2 regions of the Brevibacillus sp. AG genome follow, and region 1 is predicted to be linked to the other one. Evidence: riboswitches for the same ligand, from Rfam matches in the RefSeq annotation. Region 1 holds a riboswitch; the other holds the start of a gene.

Region 1 (7,492 bases):
CTTTCAAAAGGAAGGGCGAATATCAAGCCCGTGATCAAGAAAGGCCACATCCATTTCAAAATTGACCTCTACGCTTCTGCCGTTGTGGTGGAGAATCAGTCAAACCTCGATCTCGAGGAAGAGAAAAATATTAGAATGCTGCAAGCGAAGCTCGTCGAGCAAATCAATAGCGGTGTGAAACATATGATGCAAACGATCCAACAGAAACAATCAGACTTCATCGGGTTAGGAATCGCATTGTCAAGGAATTATCCGCGAGAGTGGCGAGACCGATATCGGAACAGGTGGAATGAGGAGCTTCCGAAAATCACATATGAAATCCGATCCAAAGTGAACATGGCCAATTTCGGGCAGACAACGAAAAATATTACCCAGGGTGAAGATGATTATGAATAGAATATTTTTGATCTTTTTTATCTCTATGTTGTTACTTTCGTTTGGAGAATTTATCATGAAGCGAAAAGGAATGGACGGGAGACAGCAGCGAGTCATTGCTATTTTCTACGTTTTAACCATTTTTTGTCTGTTTGCTTTGCAATTCCAGTATTATCAAGTGTTACCCACGAGTAATTTGATGAACTTTCTATCTCCTCATGTGAAGCGGTGGGTGGATCAGTTCGTATAAGGAGGCCCAAGTATGATTCACAAGCAAGTTGTCAATCATCGACAAATTGCCTGGCTGGTCGGCAGTGTCTTGATGACAGGAATGATGATCAGTTTCTTGCGGTCTGTCGTTCAGGTAGCAAGGATGGATGCTTGGTTCTCTCAAATTTTACCCATCTTTTATGCGCTTTTTATCTCCTACGTTTTGAGTGGGCTGGTTGAAGCATACCCCGGGAAAAATATCTTTGAAATCTTGTTTATCATTGGCGGGAAGTGGATTGGTGGAGCTATCAATCTACTCATTTTGTTTTACATTTGGATCATCCTGGCGATCGATATTAAAGGGGCTGCTGATTTTTTACATATCTTGTTATTGCCAACCACGCCATTGGAGGTCATCTTACTCGTCTTCGTCTTACTGATGATGTACTATGGCAAAACGAGTCTTGAGGTGGCGGCACGGGTAAATGAGTTTTATTTTCCCCTTTATTTCATCATGTGCATTTCGCTCTATTTCCTGCTGGTTAATGAATACAACGTAGAGCGATTGGAACCAATCTTGACCAGTAGCTTGAATAGGATCGTGGTCAGCAACTTTTTACCAGTGGGTGTATATGGTGATATTTTTCTCATGGGGGCATTCTTACATGCCATTGTAGAGCCGCGACTATTTTATGCTGCGATGAAGCACGGGGTCATCATTGTTGGCTTTGGAACGACGATTATGTTGCTCGTCTTGCTGGGGGTGATGGGCTTCACTATCGCTGGTCGACTGAATTTCCCCATCTATATTCTCGTCCAGCAAATCCACATCACAGATTTCTTGGACAGGGTCGAAATGATCCTCTTTAGCGTGTGGTTCCCCGCTTTCACAATCAAAGTCATTGTCGCTTACTTGGCATTTTTAGTGGGGGTGGGATCATTTGGGGGACAGCGGCATTACAATACATTCAATGCTCCGTGTGGATGGTTTATTGTTGTATCGTCCATATTTGCGTTTCCAAATGTAGCGCATATCGATCAATTTATTAGTTATAGCTTGCCGTTGATCGTGCTCGTCTTTCAATTGCCGTTGGCGATCTTTTTGCTCATTCACGTAAGGGGAAAGAACAAAGGAAGAGTGCAAAGCCTCATTCCCGAGGGAACGAAGCTTTATCAATTTTACCGGTCGATGGTGTGGATCACGACAGTCTGTTTGAGTGGCTGTGTGATCGTGATTTTGATTGGGGACTTTTTAAAGGATAAATCAGCGGTAGGAGGGGTCACGACAGCCATTGTGTACATTGCCCTCTTACTGATAGCCCTGTTGACGAGCTATGGGGAAATGCAGGCTCTTAATCATGGCAAGCAAAAGCTGGGGAGGGCAAAACAGGCTGGATCGTTTCGACAATGAGATCGAAAGCCAAGTGGTTCCTTACTCCAAAACACACTGGTGAGGCGGGACATCCACGACGCCTTGTATACTTGGCTGTCGCAAGGAATGCCCTTCCTTCCACTCCGCAAATTTGATTTTGACGGTGATTTCCGGCTGTATCCATAAGGTATTGGCTGCGCGTGGTGGCTTGTTAACAAAAGTCATCTTCTGTTGGACAAGGGGCTGTATTCTCTCCGTTAAAGCACGCCAGTCCGTTTGCGTCAATTTTCCAGTACCTGCATGACCGATGTACCAAAGAGAACCGTGTTGATCGAATAGGCCCAGAAGCAACGAATTGACAATATGATTCCGAAGCGTAACGCCGCCTACGACAGCAATGAGATCTCGGTAGTACTTTTTCTTTCTCCAGCGTTGATCTTTCCCATTGATCAAGTAGCTGCTGGACGTATCCTTCAGAATGATTCCTTCCATGCCTTGCGCTTCAATGACACGGTAAAGAGCGTCCCCATCAGCAAAATTTTCAACTAGCTGCACATGAGGAGTAGGAGTGATGATTTTGCCCAGTATTTGTTGTCGCTCTGATAGGGGGGAGGAAGTTACCCATTCATGATTCCAGTACAGTACATCGAAGACCATGTATGTGACAGGGACAAGCTTTTGTATCTGGGAGACTTTCTCTAAACGGCGGAGCCCGTCTCTCCTCATGACCTCGTAAAAGGAAGGCTTTCCGTCTGGGCCGAGAGCGATTATTTCGCCATCCAAAATCACAGAATCGGCACGACAATACGAGCGAATATCGGTCACTTCTGGATAATGGAAAGTCCGTTCATTTAATTTTCGGTTGAACAGTTTGACCTCGTGTCCATCGTAGTAGGTAAGAATGCGAACGCCATCCCATTTCACTTGGCCTATCCATTGTGGTCCGATAGGTATAGCTTCCGTGCTGGTAGGCTCAAAAGGAAAAAGCGGAGTTAGTTCCATGGCTGCCACCTCTATGTTTAGTTGGGACTTGCCCAGTTTTCTAATACAGTTTCACGGATGGGCATGATCTATACGAGTGGTGATGGCGGATGCATTCTTGTGAGAATTTTACGAAACTTTTTTATTGATTAAGTATTGAATTCAAGCTATACTACTTGTATTAAGTAACTGATGGGTTAGCGGATTGGGCTGTATCTGGTTGAACTGCTTCCTCCTTCCGTGGTACGTCCACCACACCTCATGGGAAGGGAGCTGTTCTCTGATATGGCCCTTTTTGTGTCTAACTCGGGTTGGGAATGTTTGTTGTTCACTTTCTTTAATCCTTTTTTCATTGATATACAATTAGAGACTTGTTTATAATGACTGTGCGAACTCATTTACGAAAGAAGGAATTGACTTGCCGTTTCTTCGGTTTAAAGGCTTTGCGAAGCAAGACATAGAGCCCATTTCTCAGATTCTTATAGAAGAGTTTTCTAAAATTGCTGAGGTAGCTCAGGAAAAGGTGAAATTGGAGCTGCTTTCTGTAGAGCAATTGACGAACAGTCCTTTGTCTGTAGAGATCATGATGTTTCCCCGTGAACAAAAGCAACATGACGCGATTGCTAGTGCCATACACGGCATTTTGAAGAAGCAAGGCTTTCTGCATATCCATATTTTCTTCATTCTGCTATCGCCCACTCTCTATTATAAAGAAGGACTTCCGTTGCAAGTTGGAATGACGAAATAAGCAAGAAAAAAGGTCGAGATCCTTCAAAGGGATTTCGACCTTTTTCTATTAATAATAGAGGCTTTCGGTTTGCAGGCACTTGGAGCATGTTCGCGTAAGTGGAGTCTCGATATAGACGTGGCTGCAGTCCTGTTGAATCAGCCTCAATTGCTGTTTAGATTGCTCTAGCTCAGCCTCTAGTCGAATGATCTTTTCGCGTAAACGACTGGCTTCCTCCATAGGCATCCCCCTTCATTACGACTGGTACAAGCGGCTTCCCTGTTCGCGGAACTCACGCGATTTTTCCTGCATCCCGGAAAGAATGGCGGGATCTTGGGTAGCGCCTTGTTCATTGGCGATGTGACGAATGTCGTGCGATATTTTCATGCTGCAAAATTTAGGTCCGCACATGGAACAAAAATGGGCGGATTTGGCGGCTTCTGCTGGTAACGTTTCATCGTGATATTCGCGGGCGCGCTCTGGGTCCAGAGACAAATTGAATTGATCGTTCCAGCGAAAATCAAAGCGAGCTTTGGATAAGGCGTCGTCTCGCAGTTTCGCCCGCGGATGTCCTTTTGCGAGATCAGCGGCATGCGCTGCGATTTTGTATGCGATTAAACCATTGCGTACATCCTCTTTATTGGGTAGGCCAAGGTGCTCCTTGGGTGTTACGTAGCAGAGCATCGCTGTTCCGAACCATCCAATCATGGCGGCGCCAATCGCTGAAGTAATGTGATCATAGCCGGGAGCGATGTCGGTCGTGAGTGGCCCAAGCGTGTAAAAAGGAGCCTCATGGCAAATGGATAACTGTTTATCCATATTTTCGCGAATGAGATGCATGGGGACGTGACCAGGACCTTCAATCATGACTTGTACGTCGTGTTCCCACGCAATTTTTGTGAGTTCTCCCAATGTTTCAAGCTCCGCGAACTGCGCCTCGTCATTCGCATCCGCGATGGAGCCAGGACGTAGTCCATCTCCGAGCGATACACAAATGTCATAGGCCTTCAGAATTTCGCAAATTTCAGCAAAATGCGTATACAAAAAGTTTTCCTCATGATGGGCCAGGCACCATGCGGCTAAAATCGATCCACCGCGAGAGACGATACCAGTAACACGGTTAGCTGTCATAGGAATGTAGCGCAATAGAACACCAGCATGAATCGTGAAGTAATCGACGCCTTGTTCTGCTTGCTCAATCAAGGTGTCTCGGTAAACCTCCCATGTCAAATCCTCGGCTTTCCCATTTACTTTTTCAAGTGCTTGATATATCGGGACAGTACCGACTGGAACAGGACTATTGCGGATAATCCACTCCCGCGTGGTGTGTATATGTTTTCCCGTCGAGAGGTCCATGATGGTGTCGGCACCCCAACGGACCGACCAAATCATTTTTTCGACTTCTTCTTCCATCGAAGAGCTGACAGCTGACGTTCCGATGTTGGCATTGATTTTGACATGAAAGTTACGGCCAATGATCATCGGCTCGCTTTCAGGATGATTGAGGTTAGAAGGGAGGATCGCACGTCCAGCGGCGATTTCTGCCCGTACAAATTCAGGGGAGACTCCCTCGCGAATGGCAACGTATTCCATTTCCGGTGTGATGATATTTTTTCGGGCATAATGAAGCTGGGTAACATTTTTTCCTGACTTTGCCCGTTTTGGTTTGTAGCCCTCTCGAGGGAAAGTGGGGAGGGTGGCTGCCTTTTCTTCGTTTCGGATGCCGTCGTCGACTAGTTGTGGTTCGCGACCGACATACGTTTCCGCATCATGTCGCTCATCGATCCACTCGTGGCGGATGGAGGGCAGTCCTACTTGAATGTCAGGAATGTAACCCGTTGCGGTGTACTCGCCACTCGTATCGTACACGCGAAGAGGGGGATTGGGTGTGGAGCCAGACAATCCTTCGGTAGGATGAAGGGAAATCTCGCGCATCGGGACGCGGATGTCCGCACGACTACCTGTTTCGTATACTTTGCGACTTCCTGGAAAAGAGGACACCAATGACATAAAAAAAACCTCCTTGATTTGGTTGCACGAAAGCGAGAACCGTTTAGGGAGGCGAAAGAAACTGCCCGCGAAAAAGCGCCGCATAAACAATATGCGACGCCAACGCGAGAGTAGAGAAGAAACGGGTATCCTAAAAAGATACACGCATCTTTTCGTGTCGTATATGACATTCCTCCGCTGGCATTACCCAGTTCAGGTTCAACGGTCGATGGCACAGTACCATCCTCTCAGCCTGGTGATTTCCAAGCTCCCGTGCTTTTTTGTATTTTGGATTGCAAGAATAGGATAACGGGAAGTCCATTTAATTTCAAGGGAAATTTTCCAGCGAAAAAATTGCGGGTGTGCAACACATTTTCCTCCCCCCTATTCTCATGAATCGGACTAAAACTGTTTCTGTAGACCCACATGAATCCTATCTGTTACGATGAAGTTCGAAAAAAAGCAATTGCTTCCAGCGCTTTGATTTTCCGCGTTGTCGAAGCAGGCTGGAGAAGTATTTTGAGGTGATGAGGTATGGATGTCTATTCGGATCTAAAACAAGGAGAACGTGGAGCGTGGGTGAGTATTTTCGCCTACATATTTTGCTCTGTATTAAAAATAGGAGTTGCGTATGTCACTGCGTCAGAAGCTTTAATGGCCGACGGTCTTAACAACTCAACGGATGTCGTCGCATCGATTGCTGTTTTGATCGGGCTGCGAATTGCAAGGAAACCACCTGATAAAGATCACCCGTATGGTCATTTTCGGGCGGAGACGATTTCAGCACTTGTCGCATCATTTATTATGCTATTTGTCGGAGTTCAAGTCGTTACGAATGCCGTACCATCCTTGTTGGACCCACATCATACGGCTCCTGACCTGTTGGCAGGGTGGACAGCACTTGCGACTGCAGTCATAATGCTTGGCGTTTATCGCTACAATAAAAAGCTCGCCATCAAAACAAACAGCCAAGCACTAAATGCAGCGGCAGCTGACAACCGTTCAGACGCATTCGTCAGTATCGGGACGTTTATCGGGGTAGCTGGCGCACAATTTCAATTGCACTGGCTCGATCCTTTAGCTGCTTTTGTTGTTGGTCTCATCATCTTGAAAACTGCTTGGGACATTTTCAGGGAAGCAACTCACCGTTTGACAGATGGCTTTGACGAGAGCGAGCTTGCGGACCTGCGGGCTACCATTTCCTCGATTTCGGGAGTTAAGGATATCAGTGACATCAAAGCCCGCTACCACGGAAGCAGCGTGCTGGTTGATGTTGTCATCCATGTAGATCCAGGTCTGAATGTGGTGGAGAGCCACACCATCACCGAGAAAATTGAAGAACAGATGCGCAAGATTCACCGCATTAACGCTGTTCATATCCATATTGAACCATGCAGGAAGATGGCGCCAAGCTAGATGTCTATATGTGAATACAAAAAAACCTGTCCAGAGTGGGCAGGTTTTTTTATGTGCAGATTAAACAGGGGTTGCCTTCTTTTTGCGCAGTGTTTTGGTTGTAGAAGTAGTCGTTTTCTTTTTTTGACCGGTTGCGGTCTCCTTTTTCGATGCTTGCTCTTTTTCGGACGAGGAGGCAGCAGTGGTGCGTTTTCGCGCAGGCTTTGACGGAGTCAGTTCAGGCTCGATTTTGATGGGTACTGCGGCTTGACCAGCTGTAGACTCCAAGCTTTCTTTTAGGGCCTGCATGAGATCAATTACATTGGTTCTTGCAACGGTAGGTGCAGTAGCGATCTCCTGACCCTCCAGTTTTTTCTCAATCAGTTTTTGTAGGTCAGATCGATATTCATCCGTATATTTTGCCGGATCAAAAGGGATCGTCA
Region 2 (7,492 bases), on a different contig from region 1:
GATTGTGTAATTGAATTGTTACGTCTATTTTTAATTCCTAAGGAAAATCATATTTTATTTCCAGGGCAGTTTTGTTATCGTTTATCTGATGACTTTCAAACAGGGAGTTCTGGTATTATACTAGCTTTAGAGGGGATATTGAAAGATAACCCATTATATTGGCTTCCATTAATAAATATCGATGATTTTTATAAAAATACAAAATATAGCCAAGATGTAGCATGTGTAAATGCCGCCCCAACTACAATCAAGCAATGAGGCGTAGAGTAGTGGTTGGCTTTGTTCCATAATTGTATAAGAGTACCAAATGGACAGTGCTACCTTATGGTTGGTTACTGTCGTTTTTGGTTTGCGAAAGAGAAAAAGGTTGTTTAGATCCTGTATCATGTCCAATGTGCAGAAAGGAGAGATACGACTTGCAAGAACTAACCTCAACAGAACTGATCCAATACCTGCCAGAAAAGGAGTCGTTCGCTCTTTTTGTCTATACACCGATGTGTGGGACCTGCAAGCTCGCAGCACGTATGCTCGGCATCATGCAAGAAACATTACCTACCGTTCCTCTGTATCAGATCAACATTAATACGGCGCCTGCATTGGCAGAACAATGGCAAGTGACCAGCGTTCCCGCCTTGCTTATTTTTCACAGAAATGAATTGTTGGAACGCCATTATGCCATCCAGTCCGTTGGATTTTTATACGATGTACTGAAACCTCTGGCCTAGACATACACCTATTTCCTTCGCCATGAATATGACAGAGAGAGAAGAAATGCGAAGGAGGAGGCGTATGCAAATCCACGTGGTGGAAGAAGGACAAACCTTAGCGAGCATCGCCGAGACGTACGGCACGACGGCAGAAGCGATCACCAAGGCAAATGAATTGCCAGATCCCAATAAGCTGGCAACCGGACAGGCGATGGTGATCCCGATTGTAGGAAGCTACTATTGGGTCAAACAAGGAGATACGTTGTATACCATCGGTCAGCGTTACCAGATCAGCGCAGCAGAGCTTGCTCGCGTCAATGGGATTTCTCCCTATAAACCGCTACAAGTCGGGCAAAAGCTTTATATCCCGCCTCGCCCTAGACGAGCGGCTGATTTCAATGCATATGTGGAACCGCGCCGCACTGTCCCACCAGCGATGGAAGCGGATGTTCGGACGGCTGCCCCTCATCTGACGTATTTGGCACCGTTTAGCTTTCGTATCAAACGGGATGGCACCCTCGATCGACCAACGCTGAACAATTTTCCGGCGATCGCAAAAGAAAACCAAGTACTACTTATGATGGTCGTGACGAATTTGGAAAAAGGTCAGTTCAGTACGGAACTGGGCGCACTCATCCTGAACGATCAAGAGCTCCAGAACAAATTGTTGGATAATATTCTCGCGACCGCCCGTGAGCTGGGAATGGGGGATATCCATTTTGATCTGGAAGCATTGCCCACAACAGGTGCAGAAGCGTACGCGAACTTCTTGCGAAAAGCAAGGGACCGTATACATGCAGCAGGGTTGATGATGTCTGTTGCGCTCGCACCGAAGACGAGTGCCGAGCAAGCTGGCAAATGGTATTCCGCCCATGATTACAAAGCGATAGGAGCGCTTGCCGATTTTGTCGTGATCATGACGTATGAATGGGGCTATAGTGGTGGTCCTCCCATGGCGGTTTCTCCGATCGGACCAGTGCGGCGTGTTTTACAGTACGCTATTACCGAAATACCAGCCGAAAAAATTTTGATGGGCCAAAATCTGTACGGATACGACTGGACCTTACCGTACGAGCGAGGAACGACAGCGAAAGCTCTGAGTCCACAAGCCGCAATTGCTTTGGCTGCGCAGCATAATGCAGTGATCCGGTATGACTATCGCGCACAGGCTCCGTTTTTTACGTACACCGATGATCAAGGCAAGCAACATCAGGTGTGGTTTGAGGATGCGCGGTCGATCCAAGCTAAGTTCAATCTAGTTAAACAACTTGGTTTGAGAGGCGTCAGCTACTGGAAACTCGGTTTGCCATTTCCGCAAAATTGGCTGTTGATCGAGGAGAACTTTCGCGTCCGTAAGCGTGCATAGTCATCTGGCGTACATTCCATCGCGGGTTGTACGCCTTTTTTTCGAATGAAAAATCATGGTATGATGAAGATGACAGTAAGGAAAAGGGGAGAAATCATGGGAGAATGCAAATTGGATCACAGCCATGAGGACGTACTCAAAAAACTGGCAGAACAAGCTCCACATCTGTCGGAGTTGCGTGTGAGTCAATTCAAGAATCAGTTGAATGGCGAACTCAGCCAAGAGCGTCTAAATGAGCTGTTTCATTTATTGAAAAAGTATGACCTGGCAAGCCCAGAGGAGCGCCAAGAGCGTGAAACACAAATGGATCACTTGTTTGGCTAAGTTTTATACATACGTTTTTTTTGTTTTGCCCCCAAGTGGGAGAATCAGGCTGGAACCATGGTTCCATGCAGCGAGGAGTAACGATGGACGACAGACTCTATTATCAGGATGCCTATACGAGAACGTTTTCGGCCCAGGTGACGAGGGCTGGTGTCGAGCAAGATGGGACACCTTACGTGGTACTAAATCAAACGGCTTTTTACCCTACTGGAGGTGGACAGCCTTCCGATCTGGGCGTATTGGAAGAGATTCGTGTGGTAGATGTGGAAGAGGTAGAAGGCGAAATTCGCCATAGACTGGAAGCTCCCTTATCTAAAAGCATAGCGGAAGTAACGGGTCACATCGATTGGGACCGTCGCTTCGATCATATGCAACAGCATGCTGGACAACACATTTTATCTGCTTCCTTCCTGGAAGTCGTGCAAGCGGAGACCGTTGCCTTTCACTTGGGCAAAGAACGTGTCACCATTGATGTACGACTAGATGAGTTGACAACAGATGTATGGGAGAAGGTAGAGAAGCGAGCGAATCAGATTGTTCTGGAAAACCACCCCATCATAGCGCGGTTCGTTGATGACGAGGAATTGGCAACGCTGCCCTTGAAAAAACAGCCGACCGTTACTGAAAATATTCGTGTCGTGATGATTCCTGAGTTTGATTACAACCCATGCGGAGGAACACATCCTGCACGTACGGGCGAAGTCGGGATGATCAAGATCTTGGGCTGGGAGCGACATCGCGGAAACATTCGTCTGGAATTCATCTGTGGCTGGCGAGCTTTGCGGGACTACAACCAAAAGCAAGCTGTCGTTCGTGATACGGCGAAGCTGCTCGCTACCAATGAAGGTGAACTGATCGCACAGACGGAACGCCTCCTTGCAGAACGTGACACCTTGAAGGCAAAATTGGCAGAAGTGGATAAGCAGCTCTTAGAGGTGGAAGTCAATCAACAACTATCTGCTGCTAGCCAACTCGGTCATTCTCGCCTCATTATGCATACCTTCACGGACAAAACCATTCAACAGCTTCAGCAGTTCGCACAGCTGGCTACTGCTCTGGCGCCAGATGCGATTTGCCTTTTAGCTGCTACTACCGAAGACAAAATGCAAATCGTGTTTGCTCGTGGGCAAGAAGTCAACGTAGCTATCAATCAAGTGTTGAAAGAAACCTTGCCGGTCATTGAAGGAAAAGGCGGAGGAAATCCTGCTATGGCACAGGGTGGTGGTCAGTCAGTAGTGGATGCGGAAGAAGTATTGCTGCATGCTCGCAAACTGCTGGAAGCCTCACTCATGTAAATACATTTGATTGAATAAAAGGAGGAAACCGCGATGAACTGGAATCCGGGAGATATCGTTCGCGTGGCGCAGCGAACTGGAGAATATATTGCAGAAGTATTGGAAATCCACGATTCGAAGCTGCTGGTAAAAGTGTTGGCCGTTACTAAATACCCGACGCAAGGCGATTTGCATTCTTCCTACGAAGTAGATGTGCCGCTGTTTCACCAGCGTCCAGCACTCTCTTACATGGAAAAATTCATGACGCCTGTCCAAGGGGTCATTCGCTATAATGGCGCGATTCCGGACTACAAGGAATCTGTGCGTCAGGCGATGGAGAGAGAAATGGAAAAGCTTTCGAAAATGGCAGCTTGGGCAGAGCGTTGTCTCGTTGAGCTGGAAAAGATGCACAAGGAAGCCTTTACAAACACGAAATAGAGTGGTACTGTAGTACTCGAATGTACGACAATTGCATAGCTTTACTACCAAACGGGGGCCAAGCAACGTTGGCTGAGATTGTAACGAGTGTGTTACTGACCGTTGAACCTGACCTGGGTCATGCCAGCGGAGGAAGAGGTATTTGGAATCAGTATCACGGTGTCGCATCCGAGCAGAACTATGCTTGTTTGCGTGCATGCATGATCAGATCTCACTTAACCATCCGAGGCGGATGGTTTTTTTATGCCATTCGTCTGGGGAGATGGGATGGGTATACGGCTTCTTCTGTTTGTCTGAATCGACTCAGGCAGGCGGGAGAAGCCGTTTTTTTCCAGTAGAAGGAGGTAATCAATGATTGTTCAGCTGAATGGGAAAAAAGTAGAGTTGGCGGAAGAGATCACGACAGTGCGAGCCTTGCTTGCTTCTTATTCCCTGCAAGAGAAGATTGTCGTCGTAGAACGAAATGGTGAAATTATTGATCGCTCCGCGTACGAACAAACACCGATTGCAGACGGAGATCGCATAGAAATCGTTCATTTTGTCGGAGGAGGATGATCATCATGATGGATACATTGAAAATTGGACCTTACGAGTTTCGCTCCCGTTTGCTTCTCGGGACAGGTAAATTCGCTGATTTGGATACACAAGGGAAAGCGGTAGAGGTGTCGGAAGCAGAGATTTTGACATTTGCGATTCGTCGCTTGAATTTGGAAAATCCGCAAGAACCAAACTTTTTGGAACAGCTCGATTTGAAAAAATTCACCTTGCTACCTAATACAGCAGGTGCCTATACCGCTGAAGAAGCAGTGCGCATTGCTCGTTTGGCTAAAGCATCAGGATTGTGTGACATGATCAAGGTCGAAGTCATTGGAGACCCGAAAACCCTTCTCCCTGACCCGATTGGTACGTTCGAGGCTTCGAAAATCTTGGTGGAAGAAGGCTTTATCGTACTGACCTACACCAATGACGACCCGATTCTTGCTAGACGTTTACAAGAAGTTGGCGTACATGCGGTTATGCCAGGTGCGTCACCAATTGGTTCCGGACAAGGGATTGTCAACGAAAACAACCTCCGCTTTATCATCGAGGATGCTAAGGTACCGATTATCGTCGATGCAGGAATTGGCGCGCCAGCAGACTGCGCGAAAGCGATGGAACTGGGTGCTGACGGTGTCTTGTTGAATACAGCAGTCGCTCTCGCTGACAATCCTGTCTTGATGGCAGAAGCGATGAAGCTCGGAGTGGAAGCAGGTCGCAAAGGCTTCCTGGCAGGCCGTATCGCGAAAAAGCGTTACGCGTCCGCAAGTAGCCCGACTGAAGGGATGATTGAGTAGCGTGGATCGACTGACAGAAGCGGTAGAATCGATTGCCAGCCGCAAAGAAGAGCTGTTCGCATTACTGGCAGAGCTCGTTTCTCATCCGACTGTGAGTCCTCCCGCGCGAAACAGCGATGCCGCACAAGGAGTAATCGCCTACAGACTGCAAGCGATGGGATTCGAGGTCGATCGCTGGACGGTATATCCAGGAGACGACAATATCGTCGGCCGGTTATCAGGGAGTGCTTCTAGTCAGGCAAACAGTTTGATTGTCAACGGGCATATCGATGTGGCTGAAGTCGGAGATGATACGGGGTGGACCTATCCACCGTTTACTCTGACACATGGCAAAGATGGGCGCCTGTACGGCCGTGGTGTTGCGGATATGAAAGGTGGACTGGCAGCGAGTTTGTTTGCGATCCAAATGCTGCGCGAACACGGAATGGAGCTCCAAGGCGATCTGCTCTTTCAATCCGTCATCGGAGAAGAAGCGGGTGAAGCGGGGACATTGGTCGCCATCGAGCGAGGCTATCAAGCTGACTACGCCGTTGTAGTGGATACGAGCAATCTCCAAATGCAAGGACAGGGTGGGGTCATCACATGCTGGATCACGATTGAGAGTCCGACGACGCTGCATGACGGAATGCGCGCACAGACCATTCATGCAGGCGGACGCGTACGGGGAGCTTCTGCCATTGAAAAAATGACGAAGGTGATCAACGCACTACAGGAGCTGGAGCGGGATTGGGCTGTCATGAAGTCCTACCCCGGTTTTCCACCAGGCAGCAATACGATCAATCCCGCAGTCATCGAGGGTGGTCGTCACGCTGCGTTCATCGCAGACCGTTGCGCACTATGGATTACCGTTCATTTTTATCCAAATGAATCCTACGAAGAGATCATCCGAGAGATCGAGGATCATGTCGGGCGTGCAGCAGCAGCTGATCTTTGGTTGAGAGACAATCCTCCAACATTCCGGTGGGGCGGACGTTCGATGATTGAGGAGCGCGGTGAAATCTTCCCTTCACTGGAGTTGGATACGGAACATCCGGGGTTGGCAACGCTGCAATCCGTCTATGAAAGTCACATGCATCAAGCGCCTGTCGTTAATATGTCGCCTACGGTGACGGATGCAGGCTGGTTTGCGCAAGCAGGCATTCCAGCTGTACTATTCGGACCCGGTGAGCTCACGTATGCACATGCCGTAGATGAATCCATTGATCCTGACCAGCTTGTTCATTTTGCCCAGATTATGGCCCGATTTATTGCGACCTGGTGCAATACCCCAAAGGAAGCGAAGGAGTGAGTATCGCATGACAACCTTTACTGATCGTTTGAGAAAAAGTGTAGCCCCGATCTGGGAGCGTGTCCATCAACATCCTTTTGTCACCGGACTTGGAGATGGCAGCCTGCCCGTTGGAGCATTCAAATATTATATGAAACAAGACTACATCTATCTGATTGATTATGCGAAAATGTTCGCGATTGCGAGTGTGAAGGCGTACGATCTGGAAACAAGCTCCAGATTCGCTGCTTTGCAAGAATCGACGCTGAACACAGAGATGGAGCTGCATCGTCAGTATGCTGAGCGATTTGGCATCTCTCGCGCGGAGCTGGAAGCGACAGAGCCTTCGTTTGTCATGCTGGGATACACCAGCTACATGCTGCGTGTCGCTCATCAAGGGTCGTTGGCAGAATTGGTGAGTGCACTACTCCCATGCACATGGAGCTATTGGGAAATCGGCAAGCGCTTGGCACAAGTAGAAGGGGCGTTGGAACACGAACTGTACGGGGAATGGGTACGCATGTACAGCTCCGATGAGTTTGGGCAGTTGGCGATCTGGCTGATGGATATCATGAACCAATTGGCGGAAGGAAAGAGCGAGCAAGAGCTGGCCAAACTGGAAGAGTATTTTGTCAATACCTCCAAAATGGAGTACATGTTCTGGGACATGTCCTACAGAGAGGAAATGTGGCCGTGGGAGAACAACTAGCTTTCGCCGACGTCAGCTTTTCGTATGGCGACAAGCAGATTCTCGATCATTTTGATCTGCGTGTGGAAAAAGG

Evidence for each region. Region 1 has a riboswitch for thiamine pyrophosphate ahead of thiC (phosphomethylpyrimidine synthase ThiC). Riboswitches for the same ligand answer to the same signal wherever they lie in the genome.
Region 2: another riboswitch for thiamine pyrophosphate. It lies ahead of thiS (sulfur carrier protein ThiS); the one in region 1 lies ahead of thiC (phosphomethylpyrimidine synthase ThiC).

What each region holds. Positions count from the first base shown of each region.
Region 1 is NZ_JAQMYO010000002.1:487,440-494,931, forward strand. Features, by position in the region: gene POF51_RS07350 (Ger(x)C family spore germination protein) at 1-396, shown strand, start outside; gene POF51_RS07355 (hypothetical protein) at 452-625, shown strand; gene POF51_RS07360 (GerAB/ArcD/ProY family transporter) at 638-1,996, shown strand; gene POF51_RS07365 (ATP-dependent DNA ligase) at 2,018-2,959, opposite strand; gene POF51_RS07370 (DUF1904 family protein) at 3,357-3,686, shown strand; gene POF51_RS07375 (hypothetical protein) at 3,735-3,905, opposite strand; gene thiC (phosphomethylpyrimidine synthase ThiC) at 3,921-5,675, opposite strand; TPP riboswitch at 5,827-5,939, opposite strand; gene POF51_RS07385 (cation diffusion facilitator family transporter) at 6,189-7,070, shown strand; gene ku (non-homologous end joining protein Ku) at 7,131-7,492, opposite strand, start outside.
Region 2 is NZ_JAQMYO010000001.1:249,941-257,432, forward strand. Features, by position in the region: gene lanKC (class III lanthionine synthetase LanKC) at 1-258, shown strand, start outside; gene POF51_RS01030 (thioredoxin family protein) at 417-725, shown strand; gene POF51_RS01035 (LysM peptidoglycan-binding domain-containing protein) at 790-2,073, shown strand; gene POF51_RS01040 (50S ribosomal protein L7ae) at 2,170-2,397, shown strand; gene POF51_RS01045 (alanyl-tRNA editing protein) at 2,481-3,692, shown strand; gene POF51_RS01050 (kinase-associated lipoprotein B) at 3,726-4,109, shown strand; TPP riboswitch at 4,151-4,261, shown strand; gene thiS (sulfur carrier protein ThiS) at 4,461-4,664, shown strand; gene POF51_RS01060 (thiazole synthase) at 4,670-5,443, shown strand; gene POF51_RS01065 (acetylornithine deacetylase) at 5,436-6,731, shown strand; gene tenA (thiaminase II) at 6,739-7,419, shown strand; gene POF51_RS01075 (ABC transporter ATP-binding protein) at 7,404-7,492, shown strand, end outside.